DNA from 4 places in the Sediminibacillus sp. JSM 1682029 genome. Region 1 is predicted to be linked to each of the others. Evidence: riboswitches for the same ligand, from Rfam matches in the RefSeq annotation. Region 1 holds a riboswitch; each other region holds the start of a gene.

Region 1 (7,616 bases):
AAGAAAGCGGTTGGTGCTTTCTGAGGAAGTGGAAGCCGTGCCCGTGGAAGGCGTAGTATCTTGCCGTAGCGATACGAAACACGCATCAAACAACAGGAAAAAAGAAGTTTATCGAAGTCACAAGCAAAAACCGAACGGACATTTCCAATTCGCCCGGTTTTTGCTTTGGTGCCATACTATTGTCCCAGCTTTTTCGTCAGCTGACGGCACACCGATTAGGGCCGGCTTCCATCTCCTGCTGCTGCTTTGGTTCAGGATGGACGAGTCCTAAATTGGCCTGACGTATTTCCTGATAGCTGTTTGGTTGTGGCGGCAGGTTTTCTGTAACCAATTCGATAAACCGCTTTTGTGGAGAAATATTCAATCGCTGATTGTTTGTGTATAACGCTTGTAATGTACTTTGAACTTTGCCGTCCTCAGTCAATTCATTAGTACTGCTAAAATGCGTCGGCAATACAACCATTCTTTGAGATAAAGAAGGAAAGCGATCATATAACGTAGCATGCAAGTATTTCGCCCACTCGTCTGCCTTTCCAGCTAAATCCGGGCGGCCTATCGATTGGACAAACAGGGTATCCCCCGTCAGTAAATATTCCTGGTCCACGATAAAGCTTGTACTTCCATAAGTGTGACCCGGAGAAGCTAAGACGGTAACGGCTCGCTGATTGTCTCCCAGGGCGATTGTCATGCCGTCTTGAAGGGGGGTATAGGAAAACGAAGCACCTTCGTCATCTGCTTGCGGGAACCAATAGGAAGCCCCCGTCTCTGCGGCCAACTTCCTTCCTCCTGACAGATGATCTGCATGGAGATGGGTGTCGGCCACATGCTTGATCGAGCATTCATGCTTGTCGGCAAAGGTTTGGTAAACCTCGGTGAATCGACTCGGATCAATTACCATCGCCTCGTTTCCGACCACTACCATGTACGATAGACAGCCTTTTCCCAGCCGGAGGAACTGGTAAATGCTTCCGCCGCTCGGAAGTGTTCCGGCCTTTACTGGTTCCAAGTGCTCTCCCCAGCCGGTTATGCCGCCGATCAAGTATGTAACGTTATCCATGCCTTCTCTTTGCAGAAGGGCTGTAGCTGTCTGGGCAGATATCCCTTTATAGCAAACGACATAGACCGGCCTGTCCAGAGGGAGTTGCTGTTTGGCTTCTGCGGGAGCTGCTTTTATTTCTGCCAGCGGTATGTTGATGTTTTCCACGTTCCTGCCTTCGATTTTCCAATCTTGATAATCTTCCCGTCTCCGGATATCCAAAATAAACAAATCTTCGTGTTGTAACACACGACTGGCGAGCTCTTTTACAGTCAATGGATCCATATTCCGATTCCTCCTCCTTTTTTTCAACTAGTATAACAAATCGCGATTCCAGTTGATAATATATATGCAAGTACCCACGATTGATTGTAAAGAAACGAAAAAAGCCATCCAGTCTCCGATCATATGGGATGGCTGCTCTCGAGATTCAATAATAGAGCACAGCCCGAAGCTAGCTGAAAAAAGGTGATAGAGAAAACCAACTATCACGGAAAAATGCCTATAGGATTTTGGTGGAACCAGACTGGTATCAGCGAAGGAAATGCACGTTGACTCCTCGAAAATACAAAACAGTTTTCTTCGTGCGATGCATCGTTGCCGCAGCCTTCCTTGGGACTGCGATTACTCGTCCCACCGAAAACACCTGTCCTGCGGGAGGAAAGGCCTAGGGGAGACCCCGGAGAGCGCTAGCTCGAGGAGGCTCACCAGCCGCCTGCGGAAAGCGTAGTGTATTTCCGGAGCGCAGGATGGAGAACCAATATAAGAAGTCTGGCGAAGTCTAAAATAAATTATCATAGCTGATAAAAGTCTTTTGTGTTGTCAAATAGCTGGTGATAAACCGAGTCAATCGGGAGTCGTTTCAATTCGGCGATCTTGGCAACGCTGGCATGGATCATCTTCGGATGCGTCATCATGCCAAGGAAAGGTCCTTCAAATGGCCATGGACCATCCGTTTCCACCATCAATGAAGTCAGGGGAATTTGCTGAATCAACTGCTGTATTTCCGATTCATACAAACAATCTGGCGTCACGGAAAGCATATATCCATTTCCGACTATCCGTCGGACCGTGCCATTGTCACCTTTAAACCAGTGAAAATGGGCTTGGCGGATCGAATGCTTTTCCAATAGTTCACATGCCACCGGGGCATCTTCATATACAGCGTGTAAGATTACTGGTTTATTCAAGCGTGCTGCATGGATGATCATCGTTTCCAACAATTCTATATAGGCTTCGATGCTTATCGACGGATCCTCTTTGCGCGTGTAGTAGGGCAAGCCGACTTCCCCTACAGCTTTCATGTCCGTGTGATGACTCTCCATAAAGTCTAGCAGTTCACTTAGTTCTTCGACAGTCGGCAGCTGCTGTTCCGGGTGGTACCCAAAGGCAGGATGGATACGCTTGTCGGTTTGGGCAAGCTGCCAGGTCTTTTTAGCCGAAGAAAGGTGGTTGGATACTGCAATCAATCCCTCTGCATGGTGCTCGTCCAGGTCCTGTACCAACTGTCGCTGTAGCACTTCAGGATACATGTCAAGGTGTATATGGGCATCGATAATCGACTTCATGTCATCACCCGCAGTTCCTGATAAATGGTTTTTTTCCATTCTAAAAAATCCTGTGACAAAACCACGGATTCCTTGCGCGGACGCGGAAAAGGAATCGTGAAATCAGCCTTTACTTGGGCAGGACCGCTGGATAAGACAATGATCCGGTCGGAAAGAAATAGTGCTTCTTCGATGTTGTGGGTGACAAACAGGATGGAGCGTCGGTGCTCCTCCCACATGGAAAGCAGCCACTGCTGCATGTCCAGTCGGGTAAATTCATCCAATGCCGAAAAGGGCTCATCCAGGCACATTAACGGTTGGGGACTCAGCATGCTGCGTATGAAGGCTGCCCGTTGCTTCATACCGCCCGAAAGTTGATCGGGATAAGCCTCCTCGTATCCGGACAGTCCGGCTTTGGCCATCATACTGATTGCTTCCTCCCTGTTTTTCTCCCCGATGAGTTCTCCGCCTAGCATGACGTTCTCCAGGACAGTGCGCCATGGCAGCAAGGAAGGAGACTGCGGCATGTAACTGATTGCCCCTCTTTTTCCATTCACGCGCTTGCCATTCAAATAAATGTCGCCACTGTCCGGTTCCAGTAATCCGCCTATTAAATGAAACAAGGTGCTTTTGCCGCTTCCGGAAGGACCGACAATCGAGACAAATTCGGCATCGGAAACGGACAAGGAAAGGTTCTCCAATACGTGCCTGCCGCTGAAGGATTTGGAAACATCGATAATTGATAAATCAGCCATGCTGTTCAACCCCTTTCTTTTTCCAGCGGATGACGCGTTTCTCAATGGTGATGATGACAATGAAGAATAGTAGGCACAACACCATGATAAAGAAAATCGCTACAAAAACCCTATCGGTCCTAAAAGACGAAGAAGCAAGTGTCATATACACGCCGATTCCTTGTTGGGCACCGAGCCACTCGGATATCACAGCCCCCATCACACTGTATGTAGCTGAAATCTTCAGTCCGGAAAACAGCGAAGGAAGGGAGGTGGGCCATTCCAGCTTCCAAAAAATTTGCCGTTTGTCTGCACCAGCCATTTTTAAATAATGGAGCAGGTCCGGACTTGTTTGACGGAAACCATCCAATGTAGCTACGGCAATCGGAAAAAAACAGACTAACGTAATGATGATTAGCTTTGGAAGGATGCCGAACCCGAACCAGATGACCAACAGGGGTGCAAGCACAATGATCGGGATATTTTGTGAGAGAATCATCAATGGATAAATGGTTTGTCTCAGCTTAGGCAGCAAATGCAGACAGACAGCTGCTGCAATCCCGATATTCGTTCCAATCAAAAATCCAAGCAGGGTGAGCTGGATGGTCGAAAACAAATGCAGCTTGTAATCCTCCCAGCCGGCAACCGCCTCCATCCAGATTTGCGAAGGTGCCGGCAGCAGCCAAGAGGGAATTTCCGCCACTCTGCCCGCCACCTCCCAAACCAGCAGTAAAAGAAGGATGGCTGCAACCGGCCGCCAACCTGTCTTTATTCGTTTCATTAGCGGTATTTCTCCGTCAGTTTTTCCATGGAGGCGCCATTTGGCTGGTAAAGAACTTTTATTTGGGAAATCACGTTGGTGCTGCCCAGTTCGATCATCCTTCTGTTCATTTTTTCGATAACGGCAAACAACTCGCTCAAATTCCCTTCCATCGTCGTTTCCAGCGGGTTTACCTGATAGCGAACCCCGGATTCTTCGATCACCGCGATTGCTTCATCTACATAAGGAACGACATCTTCCCCGTTTTTTGTTTTTGGGATGATTTGAATACTTACCAGTGAATCACTCATTGTTTTTCTTCTCCCCCGTCAGGTAAAAATTCGTTCGTGAAGGCTTTTTCTGCTTTTAACTCATGTTCAAGCAAGCCATTGTCATACATCCAGCCGGCATAATTTTCCCAGACTTGCTGTTGTTGTTCACCCCATCGTGGGGCATCATCCTGGTATTTAGGAGACAACCACTGCTGACTCGCTTTGACCAGTTCGGCGTCCAAATCGGGAACTGCGTCGATGAGAATGTCGGCGGCTTCATCTGGCTGGTCCGCTGCAAACTGATAACCTTTGGAAGCGGCAGCAACAAAGGCCTCGACTGTCTCCGGATCATCGGCGATTTTCTGCTCACTAGTCGTGAGCACGGGTGTATAGTAGTCCAGTTTTTCGGAGTAGTCGGTCAAGTACTGCATGTTCAACTCTTTCCCGCGAAGCTCTGCTTCGATACCTGTCCAGCCATAGTAAATCCAGGCGAAGTCGATGTCACGCTCGACTGCTGTAAAGAAGTCGGTATCCCCCATATTGACGATACTTACTTTTTCTACGTCGGCTTTTTCCTGTTTCATCAGGGAGTCGATGACCGCTTTTTCCACGGGAGCCCCCCAGCCGCCATAAGTTTTTCCTTCAAAATCTTTTGGCGAAGTGATCCCTTTTTCTTTTGGTGAAGCAAAACCGGAAGTATTGTGCTGAATAATGGCTGCAATTGAAACGATCGGTATATCTTGTACCCTTGCTTCTGTCAAGGCTTCCTGGGCTCCAATTCCAAAATCGGCTTTTCCGGATGCGACCAATTGATCAGCCCCGGCCTCTCCTGGCATCAGAATTTCCACTTCGAGCCCTTCATCTTTGAAATATCCCTTTTCCTTTGCGGCATAAATGCCAGTATGGTTCGTATTAGGCGTCCAGTCCAACACGAGGGACACTTTCTTTAATGCGTCCTTTTCTTCGGTGCCGGCATTTTCCTTGCTGCAGCCGGCTGCCAACAACAGAAGCAGGGCGGCAAGTAAGATTGATAACTTTTTCATCCTATTTCCTCCTAGCGATTAATGATGAAGCACTTAAACAATGCAGGACTGAAATAGGGAACAGGAACCGCGTGAAATATCATGATGTAAGCATGCGGTTCTGTGAAGGCAAGCCGTTAAAGGGCAATAAAAAATGCACCATAGGCCATACCCAGGGTGCATATTATCGCATACTACCGTTCAAATATGTTCCCTACGCTGGTGTCAGCCAGATCAGGTTCCAAGGGTCAGTATCTTGACGGATACAATCTCAACCAGCAGTAACTGGTCCCCCTACATGAAAGTGATTCATTCAATTGTCTTGATTACATTATAACCTTGCCACAGCCTGCCGATTTTTTCAAGGACTAGTTTTCCTTGGTATCTTGCCGCTTCTTTTTTTTGATTGTCTTTCGTGTAATGAAAATACCAGCTGACACCAGAGCGGCAAGCACCAGTAGAACTGGAAGATTGCCGAATAGGAACACGATCAATCCGGAAAAGAAGGAAAGGAGAAAATCGATGCTTTTGATAAATTGTTCTTTTGTTTTTTGCCAGGTGGTGGTTTCTCCACCGCTGCCGGAAATCCGTACATCGTTTTCCTGAAGACTGATGTCGACAGTGGCCAAGTCGGTTTTATTTTCCAAATAATTGATTCTTCCGGTGATCGTCTCGATTTCTTCTTGTACGCCGGCCAAGTCTTCGGATATTTGCAGCAGATCCTCGGTTTTCTTCGCTTCCTCCATAAAGGCCATCAACCGTTCTTCGACAGCCTTCTTGGACTTTAGGCGGGATTGAAGATCGACGTACTCTTCGGTGACATCCTGTCCGGAAACATTGTTTTCCAGTACTTTGCTGCTGCCCTCTTCGACAAAATCGATGAACGGCTGGAACTGCTCCTGAGGTACTCTTGCGGTGATATGCCCCTCTGTAAGGTCATCCTCGGGGTTTTGGTACGTACTCGACTCTACGATATAACCGCCGGCTTCGCTTACCTTTGATTGAATGGTTTCGAGAGTCTGTTGGTAATTACTTACTTCAATCCGTAGATTTGCATGGTAAATCACTTTCCGGTTTGCTTGCTTTGCTTTGCCGACAGCCGATTCCTCTTCCTGTTGTACTTCCCCTTCTTCTCCCGCGCTATCCTCTGCCGCCTTGTTTTCGCTTAGAACTGCAGAGTCTTGACTGCTTTCTGTTCCAGCGCTGTCCATCTCCACGGGCATGTCGGCATTTTCTGGTGAGTCGTTGCTGCATGCTGCCAACAGCAGGAGTAAACAGACCGCAAGTGAATGGAAGTGCCACTTTTTCATATTTTGACCACCCTTTAGTTTTTTAGGTAGACGTCGGGCAGCCGTGAAGGTTACAACTGACTTTCTTTTTTGCATGGATATTTGCATGGATATGAATGAATATGTATAAAATGCTGCATGTGCGAAAAGGAAGGAAGCTATAGGCGATTGTTTCGCCCGGGGTATGGAAATGGGCGGTGGGCAGGAATCACAACTGTGTACGCCCATCATACATTACATTATAAATAAGCGGCATGGGATGTTCTCACTAAAAAAACAGGAGTACCAGTAGGATATCAACAGGATAATCCACTTTTTCTTTAAAAAAATGAAATTTAACGGTTGAATTAATATACTTAATAGTGCATAATAATTCATACAAACCAAACATGCTCAGTCTATTAATAGATTACAAGCAGAAGGGGAGCGTTAATCAAATGAAAAAAGATAAGATTGTGTTGGCATACTCAGGTGGTCTTGATACTTCTGTCGCTATCAAATGGCTTCAGGATAAATATAATTTTGACGTGATTGCTGTCGCGTTGGATGTGGGGGAAGGGAAGGATTTGGACTTTGTGAAAAATAAAGCCCTCGATGTTGGAGCAGTCAAATCATATGTGGTGGACGCCAAATCGCTCTTTGCGGATGAATATGTACTTCCGGCCTTGCAAGCCAACCTATTGTACGAAAACAAATACCCTTTGATTTCGGCATTGTCCAGACCCTTGATCGCCAAGGTTCTTGTAGGAATCGCCGAAAAGGAGGGTGCGGTAGCTGTAGCACATGGCTGTACGGGAAAAGGGAACGATCAAGTGAGATTCGATGTGGCATTTACTGCCTTGAATCCAGATCTGGAAATTGTCGCTCCAGTGCGTGAATGGGCAATGTCGAGGGATGAGGAAATTGCCTATGCTGAAGAAAATGGGATTCCGGTTCCGGTCGATCTCGATAATCCC
Region 2 (7,616 bases), on a different contig from region 1:
ATATGGGCGGAAAGCCATATGTCGACGGAAGGCAAATTGATTGGGAGTTTTCTCGAGTTGCTGGAAGTCGTCAGTGAAGAAATGGATACGATACAAAGCAACCTGGAAATGGAGACTTCTTGTCAGATGGGATGTGCGTTTTGCTGCTATTATCCTATTATTGTCAACAAGATGGAAGCAAAACTGATGAAGCAGACGATAGCTTCATTTCCTGAACAGCGCAGGAAGAAACTTTACGCTCACATCGATTCTTATTTCCAAAAATACAGCAAGCAGCTGGAAGAACTGTCAGCCATTGAAACGGAAACCGACCAGGAATTCAAACTAGCCTACCGGGAAAAACAACTGCCATGCGTGATGCTCGATACAAAAACCAATCAATGCATGGCGTATGAAATCAGACCGATTCCTTGCCGGACTTACGTGAATTTTGCTGATCCAAAAGTTTGTCAGCAAAACATCATGCCGAAAGAAACCGTGAGCTTTGAATTTTTATATGGCGAGTATATGGGCGCACTCAACGAATTTCTGCAATACCTTTATGAAGAAGAAGGTACAGCCTTCGTTGATTATCCAGACGACCTCTACGCCCAAGATTACCTGTTCAACTGGCTTAAAGACTACAGATTCGATGATGGGGCCGATGCCGGGGTCAGTCCCCGATGACCTAATTCCTCTCAATCTGAACGTTTTGGGGACTGACCCCAAATGGGGGACTGCAGCATCACTAAATGGGCTGAATGTTGACAGGACGGGGCTCGAGGGTTGTGAAGGTCTGACCCCGATTCCATAGGTTGTCCCTTTAATTTGGTGAGGGGGTCAGTCCCTCTCGCTGTTACTGGGTAATAATGAATGGCTCGTAGGGACTGACCCCCAAATCATCCGAATGTTTATTCTTTCATTCTGTTTTTGACGAGCTGCATGCGTTCGTTGAATAAGGTCGGATAGGACATGTAACCGAGCAGGATGCTGGTGACCACGGCTGTTGTCAGGATCAGGAACAAAATTAACAATTGAAATTGAACGGCTTGAACTGGGTCTGCACCTGCTATGATTTGGCCGCTCATCATTCCCGGGAGCTGGACGAGTCCGATGGTTTTTTGGCTCTCTATGGTCGGTATGGTACTTGCTTTGATGGAAGTGATCAGTTGGCGATGGATCGCTTGTTTAGGTGTACCCCCCAATGAGAGGATCAATTCTGTTTCGTCCTCGTGGTCTTCCACCTCTGAAGTAAATCGATTCAAAAACAGGATCGACAACACCATGGAATTACCGATGATCATTCCGCTGATTGGAATGATATATTGCGGAGTGGGCGGAGTAATCGACAGCCCGAGCAGAATTCCTTGGGTAAGGACTTCCACGACTACAAAGGTAAGAACCAGCTTCCATGTGATCCCCTGGATTGAGCGGCCTTTCCTGCGTGCGTTTTGGGTGGCTGCCGCGATCATCAGGACGACCATCAACAGGATGTACAGCATATTTTCAGCGTCGAATACATACTGCAAAAGATACCCGACTGCCAGAAGCTGGATAATCGAGCGGACTGCAGCGATGATTGTATCTTTTTCCAGTTCCAGTTTCAATGCTTTCGATAATAAAAGCGGAATGAGAACGAAAATGAGAGCGAGGGACAAAGTAAGATAATTCATTTAGTCCTCCCCCTTTACAAACCGTCTGACTTGTTCATTGGATGGGTCATTCAACAGACTGCTTTCCCCTGTCTCTACAACCTCGCCAGCGATCATCACCCAGGTATAGTCTCCGAGGTTTTTTGCCTGTTGGAGGTTGTGGGTGATCCAAATCATCGTCGTGCCATACTTTTCATTTATTTTGACAATCAGCTCTTCGATGTCTTGTTGGGAAACTCGGTCAAGCGAAGCGGTGATTTCATCCAAAAGTAAGATATCCGGCCGGTTGACTAGAGTGCGTGCAATTGACAACTTTTGCCGCTGACCACCAGATAAATCTTTAATGTTCTGTTGAAGGATGTCCTGCTTCAGACCGACTAAGTCCAACAATTCTAATGCCTTCTCCCGGCGAAGTTCTTCTCCCTGCAGTTTGAGAGGAAGAGTTAGGTTATCGAAAACACTTCCACTTATCATGGTAGCGCTTTGCAAGGCAATTCCGACTTTCCTGCGAAGCTCGACAGGATGATATTTTTCAATATGTTTGTCCTCCACATAAATATCTCCAGAACTGGTTTTACGCAGGCCGTTGATCAACCGGAATAAACTCGTTTTACCAGCACCGGATGGCCCGACCAAGGTTGTGATTTTTCCTTCAGGAAAAGAGCCGGTTACTTGTTTTAATATTTCCTGTCCATCGGCAGCGTAAGTTACATTTTCTAGACGAACGGCCTCCTTGACTGTCACTGGCATGAATGATTCTCCTTCTCTCTAGTTTGCAAGTACAATCAGTTTCCCCAATATAGACGGTTCCTATTTTCCCTTTGTACCAGATCAATTTTAACAAATATCCTGAAGATTTGCTGACCGAATCGATGCTGTCTATATGAAGAATCTACGCAAAACTCTACCACCCTCAGGGAGAATCAGGTATAATAAAATTAGCGCAACACACAATTACATAAGCGAAACCACAAGGGGAGCTATATGCTGAGAGTGAACGGAACTGTTCTGACCCTTTGAACCTGTTAGTTAATGCTAGCGCAGGGATGTGGATGATGGTGGATCGGATTCTGGCTGTCTGCATACATGTTCTCCCTTGGTGTTTCGTTTGGAAAAGGGGAGTTTTTTTATATGTTGAAAAAGTTGGGTTTGGTTGCATTGATTGAAGCATCATTTTTCGCTGCACTGGCATTTGTTTTTGACTTGCTGCCTTCAATCAGATTGTCGCCATCGATTTCCATCTCGTTCGCCATGGTACCGGTTCTACTGCTTGCTTTCAGAAGGGGCTTCGTTGTCAGTGCTCTTGCCGGCCTTATTTGGGGATTATTGCAAGTAGCGCTTGGGGATGCCGCACGCTCTTTTCTGACGCCTTTACAAGGATTTATCGAATACTTTGTCGCTTTTGCATTCGTTGGGTTTGCCGGCCTTTTTTATCAACCGGTTCAGACTGCATTTCGCAAGGGGAGGAAAAGAACCGCTTTATGTCTCGTGACTGCTGCTGTTTTTGTCGGCAGTATCGCACGTTATTTTTGGCATTTCATCGCCGGTTTCATATTTTGGGGTGAATATGCGCCCGAGGGAATGAACCCAGTCTTGTTTTCCTTTATTGCCAACGGGGTGACAGCACTTGGTGCCGCTGTATTGTGTTCTATAGTGACTGTATTGGTAGTAAGCAGTGCACCTTCGTTGATCAAGCCCAAAGTGACTGCCGCCACTGTCACTCCTCCGCGAAAGGCTTCCTGAGAGATAAATAATAGAATGGTTACGGAAGGTAGGGGTAACTCATGGATCCATTGGACATCCTGGACAATTTACAGAGTATAAAGCCTGTCTACCAGCCTATTGTCAGTGCGATCCGTCATTCGGTAGCAGGCTATGAAGTGCTGGGAAGATTCAGGGTCAAAGGAGAATGGGAAAGTCTCGGCCCCTTTTTTCACGATCCGGATGTACCGGAAGAGTTTAAGGTAGAAGTCGATCAACATCTGCTTCAAATCGCTTTAACAGAAATGCTGGACTCAGAAGTTGACGGTTATTTGTTTATAAATCGGAATGCCAAGCAGCTAATGGTGAATGACGGAGAAGACCTGTTGCAGCTGCTGCTCGATTTCGAGGCAAAAGGGTTTGCGATGAACCGTATTGTCATCGAAGTTACGGAGCATGACTTCGATGAGGCGTTTGAAAATTTAAATCATCTCCTGCTTTATTATAAAACATTCGGCATCCAGATCGCAGTCGACCACGTTGGAGCGAAAAGCTCTAACATTGACCGGATCCGCCAGCTGGAACCGCACATATTAAAAATAGATACGGATATCATCCGCCGTCATAACGCGGATGGTTTTCAGGATATCATGCATTCATTATCCATGCTCGCCAGGCGGATCGGAGCGGCTTTATTGTTTGAAAACATAGAAGATAATTTTCAACTGCATTTTGCCTGGAAGCATGGTGGCCGTTTTTACCAGGGATATTACTTGGCAAAACCGGGTTTTACGATGGACAATCAGTCCGTATTAGGGGTGAATGTAACGGATAAGGTATCCGAATACATCCAACGGGAAAAACAACTGGTGGAACAACGTCTGTATCACGTGCTGAATTGGGAGAAAAAAGTGAAAAAAAACCAGGCACAGTGGGAAGGAATCAAAAATGCTGATCATTTTATCGAAGGCTTGACGAGTGACTTTGAGGAAGAGAGTTTCCGGATGTTTATCTGCGATAGTGACGGTCACCAGGTATCTTCCAACTTTCGCAAAAGAGACGGCCATTGGGAAATGGAACCTGACAAAATAGGGTCGAACTGGGCATTCCGTCCTTACTTCCTTGAAAATACTATGCAGATGAAAACGTGGAGTAGAGGGATACTGTCCGAAATCTATTCGGATATTGAAACAAGAGAAATGATTCGAACGTTTAGCTTTCCGCTGACAGATGAGTATTTTTTGTTTATTGATATCCGCTATGCTTTTATATTTGAGAACGAATCGCTGCTAATCTGATCGGGGCAGCCATCACGCACAACATTAGCTATGAGCCTGGCAAATGCCGGGCTTTTTTTGATGGGCAAAAGGGTGGTCATTAGGCCGGAGTAAATGGAGAGATATAGTTCCATTTACTTATTTTCCTGAAAAGTTAGTTCGTTTAATTGATAAACAAAGTTAAGCTGTTTATAATGAAAGGGCTTACAAACTAGAGAAGGGAGTTTATCATATTGCTTCTCTAAGTTTATAAGATGGGAGGGATGAGGAGGGTTTTGTAACTATTTAAAAAGGAGGAAATGATTGATGCTACAAGTCCTACGAAAACCTATAATTGCAGGCCTTGCCTTATCTTTGCTGGTTCCTGTTGGCGCTCGTTCTGTGGTGGCGGAACAAACAGAAAGTGCTGCTAGTGCCTTAGAAGTTCCATCTATCCAGGAAAGATATCAGGATTCTTTTGCCATTGGAGCCGCTGTGGAGCCTTATCAGTTGGAAGGAACACAGGGAGAAATACTTAAACACCATTATAATAGCATTGTTGCGGAAAACGTCATGAAACCGGTCAACATTCATCCGGAAGAAAAGCGTTATGATTTTGAAGAAGCAGACAAGATTGTACAGTTTGCCAGGGAAAATAACATGGAAGTCCGTTTCCATAATCTCGTCTGGCACAGCCAGGTACCAGAATGGTTTTTCCTCGATAAGCAGGGGAATAAGATGGTGGAAGAAACAGACCCGAAGCAACGGGAGAAAAACAAGCAATTACTATTGAAGCGGTTGGAAAAACATATAAAAACTATTGTGAAGCGATATAGAGATGATGTAGATTCATGGGATGTAGTCAATGAAGTAATCGATGAATATGCTTCTAATGATCGCGGACTGCGTGAATCCCCGTGGTATCAAATAACGGGGACCGACTATATTAAGACTGCCTTTGAAACAACCAGGAAATACGCTGGCGAAGATGCAAAACTTTATATCAATGACTACAATACAGAAGTAGAACCGAAGCGAACGTACTTATACAATCTTGTTGTTGACATGCTAGAACAAGGTGTTCCGATAGACGGCGTGGGCCATCAATCCCATATCCAGCTTGGTTGGCCATCCCTTCAGGAGATGGAAGATTCGATCAATATGTTCGCAGATCTGGGGCTTGATAACCAAATCACCGAACTCGATGTCAGCATTTACGGTTGGCCACCAGTTCCAGCATATCCAACATACGACGCCATTCCGGACAGTGTCTTTACAAACCAGGCACAGCGCTATGATGATTTATTTGCCTTGTATGAGAGACTGGAAGATAAAATCAGCAACGTCACCTTTTGGGGAATTGCAGATGATCACACCTGGCTTGATGATAGGGCCGAAGAGTACAATGATGGGGTAGGAAAAGATGCTCCGTTCGTATTTGACCCGGATTATAATGTGAAGCCTGCCTATTGGTCCATAATGGACTGAATAGGTAGTGAAGAAACACATAATGGTATGGACTGCCTGGACTACGGCAGTCCTTTGTTTTTTAACCGATTCCCATATATGGAACTTATGATTCCATTTGGTTTAAAGGAGACCGTCTTCACATTAATGTTAATACAACAGATCAGGTAACTACCCTACATACATAATTGCATAACCAACCTTATAAAAAGCAACACCCTCAATATCGTTTTGTTAATGGAGGAAGCAGTCGCTTGTACACTTGGCCGATGATACCTTTCAATTGGTGTACACCCAGGCCTGCATTCGTCATGATAACCGCACCGGTTCCCAAGGAAGGATAAGCGACAAGCATCGATTGAAAGCCAATTCCCCAACCGAGAGAAGAGATCTCCTTTTCTCCCTCTATCCAGTCCATAAACAACCCAAAACCTGAAAAGGGAGCACACCCTTGGGGGGAGGACATTTCTTCTGCAAGAGAATGTGAGAGTACTACGGAGCTTTTTCCGGCCGTAGCAAGAAGGAATTCATTCAATAAAAAATTCAGATCAGTAGGGGTTGTCCATAAACCTGCTGCTGCAGGAAATGGATACTCCGTATATTTTTCATTAACAAGCCGGCCAACCTTATTGTGACCGGAGGAAAGCTTTTCTTTTTCTGTTAATGTATATGTACTGTTTTTCATATGCAACGGTTCAAACAATTCCTCTTTCATTATTGTTTCAAAGGATTTTTCGGTAATATCTTCTATCAAAAGCTGAATAATGCAATAGCCGGCATCTGAATAATGAAAAATACCCCCTGGTTTTTCTTTGATATGGACTGGTTGGGGGCAGTAAGCGGTTTTGCCTATCAATACATCTTCCATAAGGGGGAAGCCTTCAGCTTCGTTAAGAGGACCGAAGCTTTCTTCGGGATCCTTTATTCCTGCTTGATGGCTTAGCAATTTGCGTAATGTGACTTTGTTTGTTTTTGTCAGGGGTGATTCGGGTACTTTCCAGGATACTAGTTTCCTATTTACATCCTCATCCAAGTCCAGGATTCCTCTTCCTGCGAGTTTCATCACAAGCATGGCTGTGACAAACTTACTGATGGAGCAAGCGCTGAATAACGTGTCAGGTTTTACGTGCTGGTTTGTACCAGCTTCTGCGATACCGAAACATTCCGTTGATTGAAGGTTATACTTCTCGATAATCGCCAAACTCATTCCAGGAACAGTGGACTGCTCCACCAAGGATGCTAACTGTTTACCCATTTTTTCATCTCCCCATCTGTATTTCTTTCTATTATATAACAAGAACATATGTTCGTAAATGGAGTGATGAAAGTTGTTAAGGATTAAATATAGAACCATTTATCAAAAACGTCCAACAGAGCTGGAATCAAAGCCGGATCATCCCATTCTTTAACATCGATAATACAAAAACCGAACGAGCCTCGAAGCATCGTTCGGTTTTTGCTTTGGCGATTGTCTTTTTGTCCGTTGTTATCATTCGTTAGAACATTTTCGTCGTCCAATCTTCGCAATTCCATTTATCCGTGACGATCCCCTCATAGAAAT
Region 3 (7,616 bases), on a different contig from region 1:
AAAACGAAAACCGAACGATTACAATTCGTTCGGTTTTTATATTTTAAAAAGCATGGCAATGCACTGAGTGACTAGCAAATGAAGCAAATCTCACTCCGGCAGGGTACTTCGCTTCACACGATAATATCCCGGTCTCTTCTCTCTATGGAAAATTTCGCTTCATTCAACATTGCTTGATGGAGGATACGATACGGTTTTCGAGGATGCAGTTTAAAGGCGGCAGAAAAAGATATGTATATACTGCCAGTTTAAGCTGCTTGCTTTAAGGCTAAAGAATAGAAATGAATGTTGTAGAAGGGAGTCTCGGTCATGTTAGCGCATCAGATCGTTTTGCTATTATTTATAGGTTATATCGTTTTTTCCATCGACAAAAAACAGAAGTATTTTCCGGTGCCGATGGTGTTGGTACTTTTAGGAATCGTGCTATCGTTTATTTCTTACTTCGATTCTCTCAAAATAACGAAAGAGATTATTTTCAACGTTTTTTTACCAGCCTTGTTGTTCACTTCCGCATACCAGTTTTCGCTTGATTCGTTAAAGAAAAATAAATGGATCATTGCTTCGCTTACTACTGTAGGCCTAATGGCGACTGCTGGACTTCTGGGAGTCGCCATCTATTTTATCAGTGGACCTTTCCTTCAAATTTCCCTGTTAGGAGCGCTTTTAATTGCGGCAATCCTGACACCGACTGATCCTGTCTCGGTCGTTTCCATATTGAAGCAATCAACGGGAAATGAAAAAATTGCCGATATTGTAGAAGGTGAATCGATGGTTAACGATGGAACAAGCATCGTTGTCTACTCGGTACTTTTGACCATGTATAAAAGTGGAGAATCGTTCTCGATCGGTTCCTTCTTAGGTGAATTTTTACTCGTGTCTGCAGGCGGAATCATCCTGGGGATCATTTTTGGCTGGCTTCTCAGCAGGGCCGTCCATTATACACATCATAAACAATACCAGGTTATGCTCAGTATTATCGTCGCGTACGGCAGCTTCCATATTGCAGAAAAAATCGGGGTTTCTGGTGTCTTGGCAACTGTCACTGCTGGGATCATGCTCTCCTGGGAATTCGGTAAAACGGAAAAAGAAGACTATTTCCATGAATCACTTGACGGATTTTGGACCATTGTTGAGCCGTCTGTGTTAGCGCTCATTTTCTTGCTTATTGGCATTGATGCGGCAGATTATCTTGCATTTCCAGGCTGGATCCTTGCTTTTATCATTTTTGTTTTATCGCTTGTTGTCCGTTTCCTTGTACTGGCTGGTTTTACGAGCGTCGTTCCTGCCTGGAGAAAAAAATTCAGTGCAGGGGACGTTGGTTTGATTACTTGGTCCGGGATAAAAGGGACGATGTCGGTCGCCCTATTGCTGGGATTAGAAGCTGGGGTGGATAAAGATAATGTTCTAGTTTCATTGACTTTCGCCGCCATATTGTTGTCATTAGTCATTCAAAGTGTCGGCGTCTATCCACTGACAAAAGAAAAAGAAAAATAATCAGCTTGTGAACATTTTTTCTCGACAGATGGTGCCTTTCTTTTCTTAATTGAATAGACTGCAATAGAGGTGAACGCCCATGCAGAAAATTTATTTGGTGCCAGTCGATGACAGTGAGCAATGTCTATCCGCAGTCGACCATGCTGTAGAAGCGGCGCTTGCAAGTGGATATGGAATCCAATTGTTGAACGTCCAGCCGAAAGTCCATACCCAGTATGCGCAATCAAAAGTCGGGATAAAGAAGTTGGAAAACTACAAAAAGGAAACATCCGGCAAAATCCTGGATCGGGCAGAAAAGAGGACAAAGGGGCTGGTGGAGGTTGTATGTAAAACGCGCTGGGGAATCCCTGCAGTGGAAATATGTGAAGAGGCCAAAGGGAAAGCTATAAAGGGAATTTTTCTAGCTCCTAGAAAACCAAAGAAAAAGCTAGGAAGCATCACTTATAAAGTCCTGCAAAAGTCGACTGTACCAGTGACTGTCATTCCAGTTTGACGATAAGCATTGATACTACCGCTTGGCACGACTTTCTATTCGCGCCGGATTTTTGCAGTACAGGGCAGTTTTCGTTATACTTTGTTTAACAAAAAAATGGTGCCGAAGCCTTCAGGGGGAGCCAACTGGCTGAGAGTGGACGTAGTTGTCCAGACCCTTTGAACCTGTTAGGTGATGCTAGCGTAGGGATGGCGGCTTTTTTGATGGCAATGAAGCAATGCAACGGGTATTTCCATCAGGAAGCTTCCCCCGCATTGCTTTTTTGTTGTCGTTAACCAAAATGAAGGGGGTGGGCACTATGGAATCAAGGCAAACACTATTTTTGGTCGAGGTAGCCATTATGTCTGCTATGGCGCTCGTACTTGATATTATTCCTTTCTTGTCGTTCAAAATCTGGCCGCAAGGCGGCTCTGTCTCATTTGCCATGATACCAGTATTCCTTGTTGCTTTCCGATGGGGAGTAAAAGGCGGATTGTTAAGCGGCCTATTGTTCGGGGCTTTTCAAGTCGTGACCGGTACAGCTTATATTCTTACACCTTTACAGGGATTGATTGAATACGGTTTTGCATTTACAGCTCTCGGAACGGCAGGAGTGGTATCTGCAAAAGTACAAGAATCATTGAAAGCTGGAAAAAATTCAGCATTTATTGTGTATATTGTACTTGGAGTGCTTTTGGGATGCACTGGACGCTTTTTGGGTCACTTGTTGGCGGGAGTTTTCTTCTTTTCGGAAAACGCACCCGAAGGACAACCGATTTGGCTTTATTCCGCTGTATATAATGGATCTTACATGCTTCCGGCATTTATTTTGAGTTCGATTGTCATTTCCTTTTTGTTCTACAAACAGCCAAGATTGGCAGAAGCAAGGTCTGGGTCGCAAGGAAAATGAGTATAGGGGAAGTAAAAGGAAGGCGGGATTCTTAATGAAGGAACTTATCGGCAATTGTAATCGTTGTGATGATGCTGTTTACTGTAAAGATGGTTTTTTTGATGGTGTTCTCCATGAGGGGAAACTGCTTTGCATTGTTTGTAGTGAACAAGCCGAATCGGAAGAAGCATCAACGAAAAGATGAATATGTTTTAAGTACATGGATTGGATGTAATGATTAAAGCTTCTCGGACTTGCGGTTTCTTTTTCCGTAAGGAAGCCAAGATAAAAAGGGGCTGCCGCAACAGGAGGGAACTGAAAAACGTCCTTTTTGTTTTCGGCGTTTGTCGGGGGATTTCACAAGTTGCCTGTCAGCGGATGCTTGCCGCAGGGGCGGCCATAGCTGACTATGTCAAGAAGGTCACATGACCAAGTGAATTTTCGCTCGAGTCCTTCCTGCAGCCCTCACTAAAACCTTTTGAAATTACGCGAAAAGCGGTCTGAATGGAGTGAACTCCCATACAGACCGCTTTTTTTAGGATTCTGCCTACCCTGGCATTCCAGTTTTGCTTCCACCTCTTACAGAGTTTCGGTTAATAATTGTTCGACATTATCTGTATTGGTGACCACTAGCAAAACTTTTCCTTCATCTAACTCTTCCTCATAATTGTTGGCTTCCACATCCGACAAACCAACTTCTTTCAGCTTGGTACGAAGCTCGTCTCCTTTTTTATTGAACATATTACCTACGGCGCTCTTTAGATTCATTTCGTTCAATCCGATGGTGTTGGCGTCAGCATTATCTGCAACGCGTTTCGTACGGTCACTGTCATGTGCCAGAACATAAACGTTATCTTTATCAATGCCCTTTTGACTTAGCTTGTTTACATCCTGTTGCAACTGTTCGTCATTCGTATATTTGCGGATAAATGGTGACATTGAAAGTCCTCCTTTTTTATTTTCCATTTCATTAGTAAAATACCCGTCCTGCATAGAACGAAACACTTGGATGGGGGGGCTTAATTCGTTGCCCGGTATCAGAAAAGAGTCAATTTTCAAGTAAAAACATTGTTGTTAAGGGAGGGATGCTCTAAAATAATTACAAGTCATTAAGGGGAGGATGAGGATGGAAAATAAAAAAATAGTAGCAACTTTTTCGATTGTCGGAGTGGATCCGGATACAGGAGAACACGGGATTGCTGTTCAATCAAAGTTTATTGCGGTAGGAGCTGTCGTCCCCTGGGCGAGGGCAGGGGCGGGAGCAGTCGCTACCCAGGCATTTGCCAATCCTTCATACGGCCCGCGGGGGCTTGAGCTCCTTGAAAAAGGTTATGCACCAGAAGAAGTTATCGAACAGTTGATCAAAGATGACCCGCAGAGGGAAGAACGTCAGGTCGGAATAGTGGACGCAAAGGGAAACAGCGCTACTTTCACTGGGAAGCAATGTTATGATTGGGCAGGTGGAATCCATGGCCGAAACTTCGCAGCCCAGGGGAACATCCTTGTAAATGAGGCAACTGTTGCCCAAATGGCGAGAACCTTCGAACAAACGGAGGGGAATCTGGCTGAACGTTTGCTGGCATGTCTGCAAGCGGCACAAGAAGCTGGTGGAGACAGCAGAGGAAAACAGTCGGCGGCACTGTATGTTGTAAAAGAAAAAGGTGGGTATGGCGGTTTGAATGACAGGCTTGTCGATTTACGGGTTGACGACCATCCGGAGCCGATTGAGGAAATCGCGCGTCTTTATCAGCTCCAACAGCTTTATTTTGGAGAGACCAAACCGGACAATATCCTTCCGCTTGAGGGAACTGTAAAGCAGCAGGTGATTTCTGGCTTAATAGGCAAGGGTTATATAAGGAGCGAAGGAGTCTCCGATGAAGAACTTCAGAAGCGCTTGACGGAGTACCTCCATACCGAGAATTTCGAGGAAAGGGAATTAGAAACAGGGAAGATAGATAAAGAAGTATTGGAGTTTTTAAATAAGCAGTAGCTTTAATCTTTAGTCGTCTTAGCCAGGTTGGGCTAAGGCGTTTTTTATAGGGGCGGTTTTGTGTTTTTCCTTGTTTCAAGAAGAAGTCCAAGGAATCCTCCAAGAATGCTTTTCGAGGAACGGAACTCTGTGTACTCCCGTTGCATAGGCTATAGCACTCACACAAGCAGTACCAGTTGAAGGGGGTTCCTTGCTATGGAGTTGACTTTTTCCCATTGGTTGTACGGTTTTTTTACATTTTTAATCATCCTTACCATGATTTTTCGGAAGGGCGTGGTACTGCCGACACTGCTGGGTACCTTTCTAGTTGCCTGGGTTTATAAAGGGAGTCTTATCGGTGGGTTTACTGCTATTTTCAACGCCAACCTTGTAGCGGCTAAAGAATTGTTCAATATCTTTTTGATTATCACTTTTATGGTCGCGCTGCTTCAATCATTAAAAGACTTGGATGCCGACAGACGGATGATTCAGCCGATTCAACGGGTGATGGTCAACGGACATTTAGCTTATTTTGTATTAGTCGGTGTGACTTACGTTATTTCATTATTCTTTTGGCCCACTCCGGCTGTTCCGCTTATTTGCGCACTCCTCGTTCCGGCAGCCATCCGTGCCGGACTTCCTGCAGCAGTGGCAGCAGTGGCTGTGGCTCTTGCCGGGCAAGGAATGGCGTTGTCTTCCGATTATGTGATTCAAGTCGCGCCAGGATTATCTGCCGCATCTGCTGGTGTGGAAACAGCAGACGTATTGGAGAAAGGGCTTATTTTATCTTTGATAACCGGGCTGATCGCTATATCTATTGCTTATTTTGTCAACCGCCGGCACATTCGTTCGCAGGATGATCCCAGAAATGAGAAGGAACTGAGCATGATGAGAGGGGTGGAAGAACAAGATCAATCGATAGAGGGGAAACAGAATGTCCCGTTGGTGGGGAAATTTTTTGCTGTAATTGTTCCATTGTCCATGTTGGCTGTCATGATATATATGGTATCGACAAAGCTGAATTCCGGAAGAATGGGAGGATTCGAGGGAGGAGACGGTGCTGCCTTTATCGGTGGAGTCGCTGTGGTATTGTTGCTCTTGTCGACCGTGGCATTTGGCAAGCACCGTGCCCTCGATTACATTAGTGAACATATTACCAATGGATTTGTTTTTGCATTCAAAGCAATGGGGCCTGTTATTCCGATTGCGGGTTTTTTCTTTCTCGGAAGTGCCGATTTTGCCAGTGCCATACTTTCCGTCGAGACAGATAAAGCGCCTGGGCTGCTGTTTGATTTAGTCCAGTCTTTTCAAGCATATCTGCCAGAAAGCTCGATATTGGCAGCGTTCAGCATTTTGCTCATCGGAATCATTACAGGACTGGATGGATCTGGATTTTCAGGATTGCCATTGACAGGGGCGTTGTCTGGTGCTTTGGCGGATGGAACAGTTGATCCATCTGTCCTTGCAGCGATCGGTCAAATGGGATCGATCTGGACTGGGGGAGGAACAATCATCGCCTGGTCTTCATTGGTGGCCATAGCCGGATTTTGCGGAGTGCCTGTCATGGAACTGGTACGTAAAAACTTTTTGCCTGTAATGGCAGGCTTATTTATATCCACATTGCTTTCGCTATTTATATTTTGACATTTTATCAGAGGGGCAGTCCGGATGGAGGGGGACAGTCCCTCTGTTCACTAGTGAACGAAATGTTTCCTGAAGTGGAGGGGGATGTGATACCATAAGAAAAAAACTGTACATAATCTTTGAGGGAAAGGATGGTTGGATGAAAGCTTTTGTCCATCAAGGCGACACGATTGCTTTTAGAGAAATAAAGGAACCTGTAACCGGAAAAGGGATGGTTAAAATCAAGCTGAAAGTGGCTGGTTTGAATCATCGGGACCTGAATATTCCAAAGAGAAGAGGCAGCCAGCCTGAGCCTTTAGTGCTGGGTTCGGATGGTGCCGGGACAATTGTCGAAACCGGTGCAGGTGTCACCGCTTTCGAGGAAGGGGACGAGGTGATCCTCAATCCGGGGTTAGGGTGGTATCATAATAGCGATGCCCCTCCTGCAGGTTTTGAAATCTTAGGGATGCCTGATGATGGGACATTTGCTGAATATATTGTGATAGCAGCTGACCATGTTGAAAAAAAGCCCGCTTTCCTGACATGGGAGGAAGCGGGAGTACTCGCTTTGTCAGGTTTGACAGGTTACCGGGCCTTGGTGACCAAAGGAAACATCCAGCCAGGTCAAACCTTGTTCATTCCCGGTGCCGGTAGCGGAGTTGCAACCTTTTTAATCCAATTCGCGAAAGCCATGGGTGCTCGTGTCATTGTCTCTTCCAGAAGCGAAAAAAAGCGGGAAAAAGCTCGCGAACTAGGTGCTGACAAGGCTATCGACACTAACAGTGACTGGCAAGAAGTTTTAGCAGAAGAACAAATTGACCTGGTGATTGACAGTGTCGGAAGAGCTACTTTCAACCGGTCATTGGATATTTTGAAAAAAGGTGGAAGGCTGGTCAGTTTTGGAGCTACGACCGAAGACGAAATCACGATCAACATACGCAAGTTTTTTTACGGTCAATACCAATTGTTCGGCTCCACAATGGGAAGCAGAGAAGAGTTGCGTGCTATGCTGCAATTCATGGAAGAACACAAGATTCGTCCGGTAGTAGGAAAAATCTTCGCTTTGGAGGAAACAAGTGCAGCATTCAATTATTTGCTGGAAGCAAAGCAGTTCGGCAAAGTAGCGCTTAGCATTGAAGGAGGAAACATCTCCTGAACAAACGAGCCCC
Region 4 (7,616 bases), on a different contig from region 1:
CGATCGGAGATGCCCCAGGCATAATCGCATGACAGCCTAATTCCTCTAACCGTTTCGCTAACAGAACATCATCCGACGTATACGGAAGTACAATAAAGCCTTCTTCCAACAACATTTCCGCTGCTTTTAGCGTCTCTATCGGATCCGGCAGGAGTGTTTTTTGATCCCCTATCACTTCTACTTTAATCATGTCACATAATCCAGAAGCCTTTGCCAGTTTCGCCGTACGGACGGCCTCCTCCGCTGTCTTGGCCCCTGCGGTATTCGGGAGCAGCGTATAATTTTCCACATCGATTTTTTCAAGAAAATCGGGCTGACCAGCATCAAAAATATTCATTCTGCGGACGGAAAAAGTCAGGATATCTGTGTCTGAAACTTCTATTGCTTTCTTTTGCACATCAAAGTCCGGGTATTTACCTGTCCCTAGCAAAAGTCTTGAAGAAAATTCGTAATCACCTATTTTGAGCATCATCATCCGCCTCCTACAAAGTTTACAATTTCGATTTTGTCCCGGTCTGAGAGCCTCGTATCTGCATGTGCATGCTTTTCTAATATGTTCTGATTCAGTTCCACAATCACAACCTTATCCCCAATTCCGAAGTACTCTAATAATGATGAAACAGTGGCAATGGTATCCGGAACTTCTACCATATCGCCGTTGATAACTAACTCCATCCCTATTCCTCCTCGTTAAAGCGTTTTCTCAAGGTGGCGATCTATCCGGAAGGCACGTAAGTCCGCTGACAGCGGTTCTCGATCTACTAATCCAGCGATCAGTTCGCCAGTAATAGGAGAAAGCAAAATGCCGTTCCGGAAATGCCCTGTTGCCACATACAACCCTTCGTACGCTGGATGCTCCCCTAAATAAGGAAGACCATCTGAAGTTTGCGGCCGAATACCAGCCCAGGCTTTTTCCCATTCTGCATGTATGATTTCAGGAACTAGTTTTTTCGCCTGCTCCATCAGATAAGAAATCCCACCCACTGTCACGGTTTGATCAAAGGTATTTGGTCGGACCGTGGCCCCTACCAGAAGGCGACCGCCTTTTTTGGGTACCAGATAACAGCTATGAGAAAAAATCGTTCCAGTCAGTAATGGTCGATGGGCGACCACGGAAAAGCACTCTCCTTTTACGGGATAAGTGTTGAAGGGAATTTCCGAATCAGGCAACAGGGATTCACTCCATGCCCCTCCCGTCAAAATCACCTTGTCACTCTCGAAGCTCCCTCCACTTGTCCTTACTCCTGCTATTTTTCCGTTGTCAAAAAGAAAAGCGAAAACTTCCGTAAACTCCCTTATTTCCACCCCCAGCACTGCAGCTGCTTTCAAAAAACCAAGCGTTATTTGCGGCGCTGCTACCTGCCCATCTTTTTCAATATACATCGCGCCCCGGATTGCTGAGGATAGGGCAGGCTCTCTCCTTCGTACTTCTTCCCGACTTATCCATTTTGCTTGTTCACCTGTCCGGTTTTGGAGTTCAATAACATGCTTAAAACGGTTTTCTTCCTCATCTGTCAAAGCCACTTTGTACATTCCTTTGTTTACTAATTCGATATCCATTCCGGTTAATTTTTTTATTTCCTTTGCAAGAGCAGGAAACATCGACCTGCTTTTCTTTGCCAAGTGGAACAAGGGACCATCTTCCTCCAGTTCAGCCTGTGCCGCCAGCATCCCCGCAGCCGCTCCAGAAGCTTTGCTTGCCAGGCGGTCCTTTTCCAGCAAAAGAACTTTTTTCCCTCTTTTGGCCAGGTTATACGCGACAGACCCCCCATTGACCCCTCCGCCAATCACAATACAATCGTACTTATCAGGCATTAAAAGTCCTCCTTTCCGCTTAGCACTTCCTATCTAAACTTGTTTGAGATAGAAAGTCGGGAAACATATTCTTTCACTTTCCCCAGAGGCTGGTTCGCCTCCAAAACACCCGACATCACAGCTACCCCTTTCGCACCAGCTTCCATCACCTCGTTTACATTGCCAGGTTTGATTCCTCCTATCGCTATCACCGGCATAGAGACAGACGATGAAACTGACCGTAATTGTTCCACTCCTCGTGGTGCTGATTCTGGTTTGGACTGGGTGGAAAAAACATGGCCAAAGAATGCATAATCAGCACCTTGCTTTTGAGCCAACGTTGCTTCTTCAAGGGAGTGAACCGAACAACCAACGCGGAATTCAGGGAAATTTCCCTTCACTGGGCCGATCGGTAAAGAATGATACGCTAAATGAACACCGTAGACCTTCATCACATGGGCAACGTCTAACCGGTCATTTACGATGATTTTAGAAATGGGAACTTGATTGTCTAGTAACAATTTAATCAGTTGATAGATTTCCATAGCCGTTTTATGCTTCTCACGGATATGAATAGCGGTTATGTATGGATGTATGTCCCCTGCGATTTTGGCTAATTTTTCTGGTCGTTGATTTCCGGTAGAAACGATATGCAGCTCTCCATTCCCCATAACCCTCCCCCCTTGGCTAGCGCTGTCTTTAATGAACTGCAGCTCCTTCGTCATATTTTCCATCGATTCGCGGGACGCAAAAAGGCCACCCGGATATAGGGGTGGCCTTTTAGTCAATATATTATAAACAGTCATAATATAAAAGTTTCAATCCCACTTCCCTACGCTGGTATTTCCCAGATCAGGTTCAAAGGGTCCAGAATACTATCTGTCTCAGCCTTATACGGCACCCCTAGTGTAAACATATGTGATTTTCATTAAGTATAACATAGCTCTTTTTTCAAGACTAGGATATAAGTGTAAATACAGGAAAAGCTCTTTCGGATTCAACAAACCACTCACCACTGGTCGCATAACCCTCTATTCATTCAAGAAACGACAGTAACATAGAATATGTTTCCCATTTCCCGCGTCACAAAAGGGACTGATTGATTTTATCACGTCTATTTAGTTGAGTCTCTCTTTGTAAATGCGTGAAGTGCCGCGAGATGCCATACTAGGTAACACATCACCATTAAATGAAATCCATAAAAAACCAATGAAGCTCGGATGAAGCACCTCATTGGTTACTATGCTAAAGAGATTTATAATTCTCTAATTTTGTTCATAATCATCCGCTGCTCGACGGATGCAACCAATCTCCTTGTGTCGGCTACCGTATCCGGGTTCACGCTCACACTGTCGATTCCTTCCTGGATAAGGAATTCTGTAAATTCGGGATACAAGGAGGGTCCCTGCCCACAGATAGAAACGCTCTTATGATGTTTATGTGCCCCTTGTATCAACATTTTGATTGCCTTCTTCACAGCAGGATTGCGTTCATCAAAGTAACCCATGGTGTTCAGAATTCCCGAATCCCGATCGGAGCCAAGTACCAACTGGGTCAGATCATTACTCCCGATACTAAACCCGTCAACCATTTTCGCGAATTCTTCCGCTTCGAATATGACGGATGGCACTTCGGCCATAATCCAAATTTTGAATTGTTGATCTTGTATGAGACCTTCCTCTGCCATGATTTCTTTGACTCTCTTTACTTCCCAAGTAGTCCTGACGAAAGGAAGCATGGTCCACACATTTATCAGTCCATAGTCTTCCCTTACTTTTTTTATGGCGCGGCATTCCAGCCTGAAACCTTCCTCGTATTCCGGAGATATATAACGGGAAACCCCTCTCCACCCGATCATCGGATTGGCTTCAATCGGTTCTACTTCTTCCCCGCCTTTTAATCCTCTGAATTCGTTGGAACGGAAGTCGCTCAACCTTACTACAACAGGCTTAGGGTAAACGTCTTGCGCTACCTTGGTGATGCCCTCGGCCATTTTATCGATAAATTGCTTTTCTTCGCCATTTCGCAATAGATACATAGGATGGGCGCCGACAAGGTGGGTGAAAATGAATTCTGTACGCATCAGTCCTATTCCATCGAACGGCAGGTCTTTGTATTTTCCGATCAAATCCGGCTCACCAAGATTCATGTAAACCTTCGTCCCGGTAATCGGAGCCAGCTGATGAAGATTCATTTGGTCGATAACGGATGGTGTCTGGTTTCTTTCTTTATCTTTTTCCTCCTTTTCCTCTAATATGCCTTGATAAACGACACCTCGTGTGGCATCCACAGTGACTTCCATTCCTTCTTTCAATACTTCGGTTGCATTGTTGGACCCGACAATACAGGGAATGCCGAACTCTCTGGAAACAATGGCAGCGTGACAAGTCCGGCCGCCTTCGTTGGTCACAACGGCTGCAGCTTTTTTCATGGCCGGCATCATGTCCGGATTGGTCATGATGGTTACCAGGATATCCCCTTCTTCCACCTTCGAAATTTCGGTGATATCTTTGATTTTCCTTACCTTCCCACTTCCCCTGCCCGGAGATGCAGCAAGCCCCCGCAAAAGCGCCACTCGTTTTATTTCCACTTGTTCCTTCACACCCGTTTCCTCCTTTTTTAACGTGGTAATCGGTCGAGCCTGTAAAATATATAATTCATTGGTGTCACCATCGATCGCCCACTCGATATCCTGTGGAGAGTGATACATTTTTTCGATTCGCAGTGCATCAGCAGAGAGTCGACTGATTTCTGTTGCTGTCAGGCATTGTTGCGTTACCAGGTCTTCCCCCAGGAATTCTTTGACGGCGACTTTTGACGTTCCGACTGCTTTCTCGTTTTTGACAACAAGGAAGTTTTTCGTGGCAATATGCTTTTCCACAACCCTATTATTCTTTTTATCAACGATATATTCGTCAGGAGAGACCATCCCGGAAACGACGGATTCACCCAGCCCCCAGCTGGCATTGATCATCATCTGGTTATGGTTTTCTGTCACAGGATTGGAGGTAAAGAGCACACCGGCTTTTTTACTGTTCACCATTTTCTGGACCACAGCGCAAAGAGACACATCGAAGTGGTCGAAATGCTGTTTCTCGCGATAATAAATGGCACGTGCCGTCCAAAGGGATGCCCAACACTTTTTAACGTGCCGGATCACTTCCGAAATCCCTTTAATTTCTAAGTACGTATCCTGTTGTCCTGCAAAGGATGCTTCAGGCAAGTCCTCCGCTGTTGCGGAACTTCTAACCGCTACAAACAAGTCATCCACTTGAAGGCTTGACTGAAATGTTGCGTACGCTTCACGAATTTCTTCTTCAATCGCTTTCAAGATATCGGTTTGAAGAATCAATTCCCGGATCAGAGCACTTGCGCTCTGAAGCTGGGCGTTATTCTCCATATCCAGCTGTTTTATCTCTTCGAGTATTTGTTTATCCAGGTTACGTTCCTTAACAAAATCGCTATATGCTTCCGCGGTTACACAAAAACCAGGAGGCACCCTGATTCCTCCATTGGTGAGTTCACCTAAGTTAGCCCCTTTCCCGCCCACCAGGGGAATATCTCCTTTACGGATCTCGTTGAACCAGCGAATGTACCGCTTCTCTGCCATCTACATCTCCTCCAGCTTCGTTTTTAAAATTAGTATATCATAATATTTAAATTATGTTATACTAATTTAAGTTTTTTTGGTGATTATGTTTCACAATTAATCAATAGGATATTGCTGGTGTTGCATTTGTTATTTCAAAAGTCAGAGGATTTTTGTAGAGATGCAGCTGAGCTAGGGTTTACAAAAACGAGAGAGAGGCGACCTGGATTCATTATTTAAAGACGCGCTGTAATCCGGTGTCCGACTTTTTTCTTCTCCATAAAATGAAAACCTTTGGGCTTTTCGATTTCCACCTTTTATATAGGAATAACATGGCTTATAATGAATTTATTGTGTTTTTTTCATAACACGTACTTGGTGGAGTGGAAAGGGGAGGGGAAGATAGAATGAAGAAACCAATCAAGCTGCTTTACTGCACTGTCGCCTTGCTTTCGCTCGTTCTTTTGCTGGTTGGCTGTGCAGAGGATAAAAGTAAAGAAGTAGATACAAACACATCAGAGGATCAATCCGTTTCTGGTACAGACTCTAACGGAGATGAAAAGCCATCCACTCAGGAAGAGGCAGAAGACACTTCTTCAGAAAACACTCAAAACGATAGCAATATGTCTACCGATAGTGATAGTTCCGAGCAAAGTGGTGCGCAACAGGAGGGGGAAAAAGAAAATTCCGGGAAAGAAACCGAGTTGGATGAAAGAGACGCACAAATGGAAGTAGAAGACACTGACACTCAAAACGACAACGAGAACAACCAAATTCAAACAGACACCGATGAAAAGGATCAAGAAAAGGCGATTTCTATCGTCACCGACTTTTTGCAGGACAGAAATGAATGGACAGAAAGTGAAAACGACTTTCTTCTATATGATGGGGAGATAAAGGGATACATCATCGTAAGATATTCCACCTTAGTGTCGGGGCATTCTTCTACCAACGGACGATATGCAGTAGATCTTTCTAGCGAGGAAGTCGTCGATATCACTGCCAACCCCGATTTCTTGAATGAATTGATGGACTGAACCCGGCCTCTTTCGTTGGCAAAAGGTGGCGGATTGCTAAATCCGCTACTCCTCGAGGAATTATTGGGACAGTAGCTGATATTTCTTTAAGATACGAGAAAAACCGACTTATGGGGTGTAACACGGAAAAAAACAAGAGGAAGACTCATGCACATCTGGGGATTCTACTTTATCTGTTACTGCATGAGCCGAAAAATCCGCAGCCATTTATAACTGCTCTCTCACAGCACGGATCTGTTATTCATATTAGCTTTCTTAAAAGCCTCGTAAATCGCGATAGCTCCAAAAACCACCATTAACGTTAACGTTCCCCACACCATGTAATCCTTCATAATAGCAGGAGCAGCGCCAAACCAGGTACTTAACATCGTGAGGAAATCTGCGGCGAAAAGCTTCGGTTGCGTTAAAATAACCACAAATGCAGCAACCGAGACTATTTTATAAATCATAAAAAACGCAGCCATGTTTCTTGACCATTTCCTTTTGATTAATTTATAGATAGCTAAGGCAATTTCTGCTCCAAGTAGCAAAAGGACTATCGGCCAGAATGATAATAGTACTTCCTGATTAAACGCCGGAGTTACCATTCTAAGCCCATCCTGCCCACTTTCATATATTCCAAGGAAACGGTCGGCATAAAAATAACCTACTCCCCAAACCACTGTCCATATTAAGCCTGCGTTAATCTCAGAAAGTGGAATCGATTTTTTCTTTGGAACACTATATTCTTTCCATAATTTTTTAGGATCCCACGAAGTAAACCCCATCCATTTAGGCAAATCTTCATTTTTACCATCCACTTGTTCCATAATGGCAAAAATCACTGTCACAAAAACATATGCTGTAATCGACCAGGTGATTGCATTTATCAACACCTCTTCCATATTGGAGATTGATACGTCGAATCTCTCTCCTAGATTGATCAGATTTAAAAGCTTTACCCCCAGTAGGGTGAAAAGTGAATAAATAACTGCAAAAGGAATGATCCATTTTAGAATGGAAAGGTGCAAATCGTAATATTTGGGGCCGATTAAATGGGTTTGTTTTTCACTGTACTTATTCGCCAAAACTTTAGGATCTCCCAACTCCTCAAGAGCCAGGTACACATCCTTTTCATCATAATCATCGGGCAACATATCATGGATGGTCGATTCTAACTCTAAAGCAATATCCTCCTTTTTCTTCTTTGGCAACCA

What was found. Region 1 has a riboswitch for thiamine pyrophosphate ahead of ABVF09_RS17445 (ABC transporter substrate-binding protein). Riboswitches for the same ligand answer to the same signal wherever they lie in the genome.
Region 2: another riboswitch for thiamine pyrophosphate. It lies ahead of thiT (energy-coupled thiamine transporter ThiT); the one in region 1 lies ahead of ABVF09_RS17445 (ABC transporter substrate-binding protein).
Region 3: another riboswitch for thiamine pyrophosphate. It lies ahead of thiT (energy-coupled thiamine transporter ThiT); the one in region 1 lies ahead of ABVF09_RS17445 (ABC transporter substrate-binding protein).
Region 4: another riboswitch for thiamine pyrophosphate. It lies ahead of tenI (thiazole tautomerase TenI); the one in region 1 lies ahead of ABVF09_RS17445 (ABC transporter substrate-binding protein).

Annotation. Positions count from the first base shown of each region.
Region 1 covers NZ_JBEWYY010000013.1:50,512-58,127, reverse strand. The annotation lists gene ABVF09_RS17470 (MBL fold metallo-hydrolase) at 197-1,321, opposite strand; gene ABVF09_RS17465 (TatD family hydrolase) at 1,831-2,643, opposite strand; gene ABVF09_RS17460 (ABC transporter ATP-binding protein) at 2,601-3,338, opposite strand; gene ABVF09_RS17455 (ABC transporter permease) at 3,331-4,098, opposite strand; gene ABVF09_RS17450 (MTH1187 family thiamine-binding protein) at 4,098-4,388, opposite strand; gene ABVF09_RS17445 (ABC transporter substrate-binding protein) at 4,385-5,392, opposite strand; TPP riboswitch at 5,566-5,677, opposite strand; gene ABVF09_RS17440 (DUF4349 domain-containing protein) at 5,740-6,681, opposite strand; gene ABVF09_RS17435 (argininosuccinate synthase) at 7,098-7,616, shown strand, end outside.
Region 2 covers NZ_JBEWYY010000001.1:406,564-414,179, reverse strand. The annotation lists gene ABVF09_RS02035 (YkgJ family cysteine cluster protein) at 1-666, shown strand, start outside; gene ABVF09_RS02030 (ABC transporter permease) at 891-1,652, opposite strand; gene ABVF09_RS02025 (ABC transporter ATP-binding protein) at 1,653-2,381, opposite strand; TPP riboswitch at 2,595-2,695, shown strand; gene thiT (energy-coupled thiamine transporter ThiT) at 2,766-3,374, shown strand; gene ABVF09_RS02015 (EAL domain-containing protein) at 3,416-4,630, shown strand; gene ABVF09_RS02010 (endo-1,4-beta-xylanase) at 4,916-6,076, shown strand; gene ABVF09_RS02005 (serine hydrolase domain-containing protein) at 6,276-7,310, opposite strand; gene ABVF09_RS02000 (hypothetical protein) at 7,394-7,588, opposite strand; gene ABVF09_RS01995 (ABC-F family ATP-binding cassette domain-containing protein) at 7,552-7,616, opposite strand, start outside.
Region 3 covers NZ_JBEWYY010000001.1:261,959-269,574, reverse strand. The annotation lists gene ABVF09_RS01360 (cation:proton antiporter) at 310-1,494, shown strand; gene ABVF09_RS01355 (universal stress protein) at 1,574-1,987, shown strand; TPP riboswitch at 2,092-2,193, shown strand; gene thiT (energy-coupled thiamine transporter ThiT) at 2,286-2,876, shown strand; gene ABVF09_RS01345 (hypothetical protein) at 2,911-3,060, shown strand; gene ABVF09_RS01340 (YflT domain-containing protein) at 3,435-3,794, opposite strand; gene ABVF09_RS01335 (DUF1028 domain-containing protein) at 3,982-4,845, shown strand; gene ABVF09_RS01330 (hypothetical protein) at 5,041-6,468, shown strand; gene ABVF09_RS01325 (zinc-binding dehydrogenase) at 6,608-7,603, shown strand.
Region 4 covers NZ_JBEWYY010000008.1:145,050-152,665, forward strand. The annotation lists gene ABVF09_RS14450 (thiazole synthase) at 1-469, opposite strand, end outside; gene thiS (sulfur carrier protein ThiS) at 472-675, opposite strand; gene thiO (glycine oxidase ThiO) at 691-1,815, opposite strand; gene tenI (thiazole tautomerase TenI) at 1,845-2,465, opposite strand; TPP riboswitch at 2,607-2,709, opposite strand; gene ppsA (phosphoenolpyruvate synthase) at 3,050-5,404, opposite strand; gene ABVF09_RS14475 (hypothetical protein) at 5,791-6,420, shown strand; gene ABVF09_RS14480 (HAAS signaling domain-containing protein) at 6,642-7,616, opposite strand, start outside.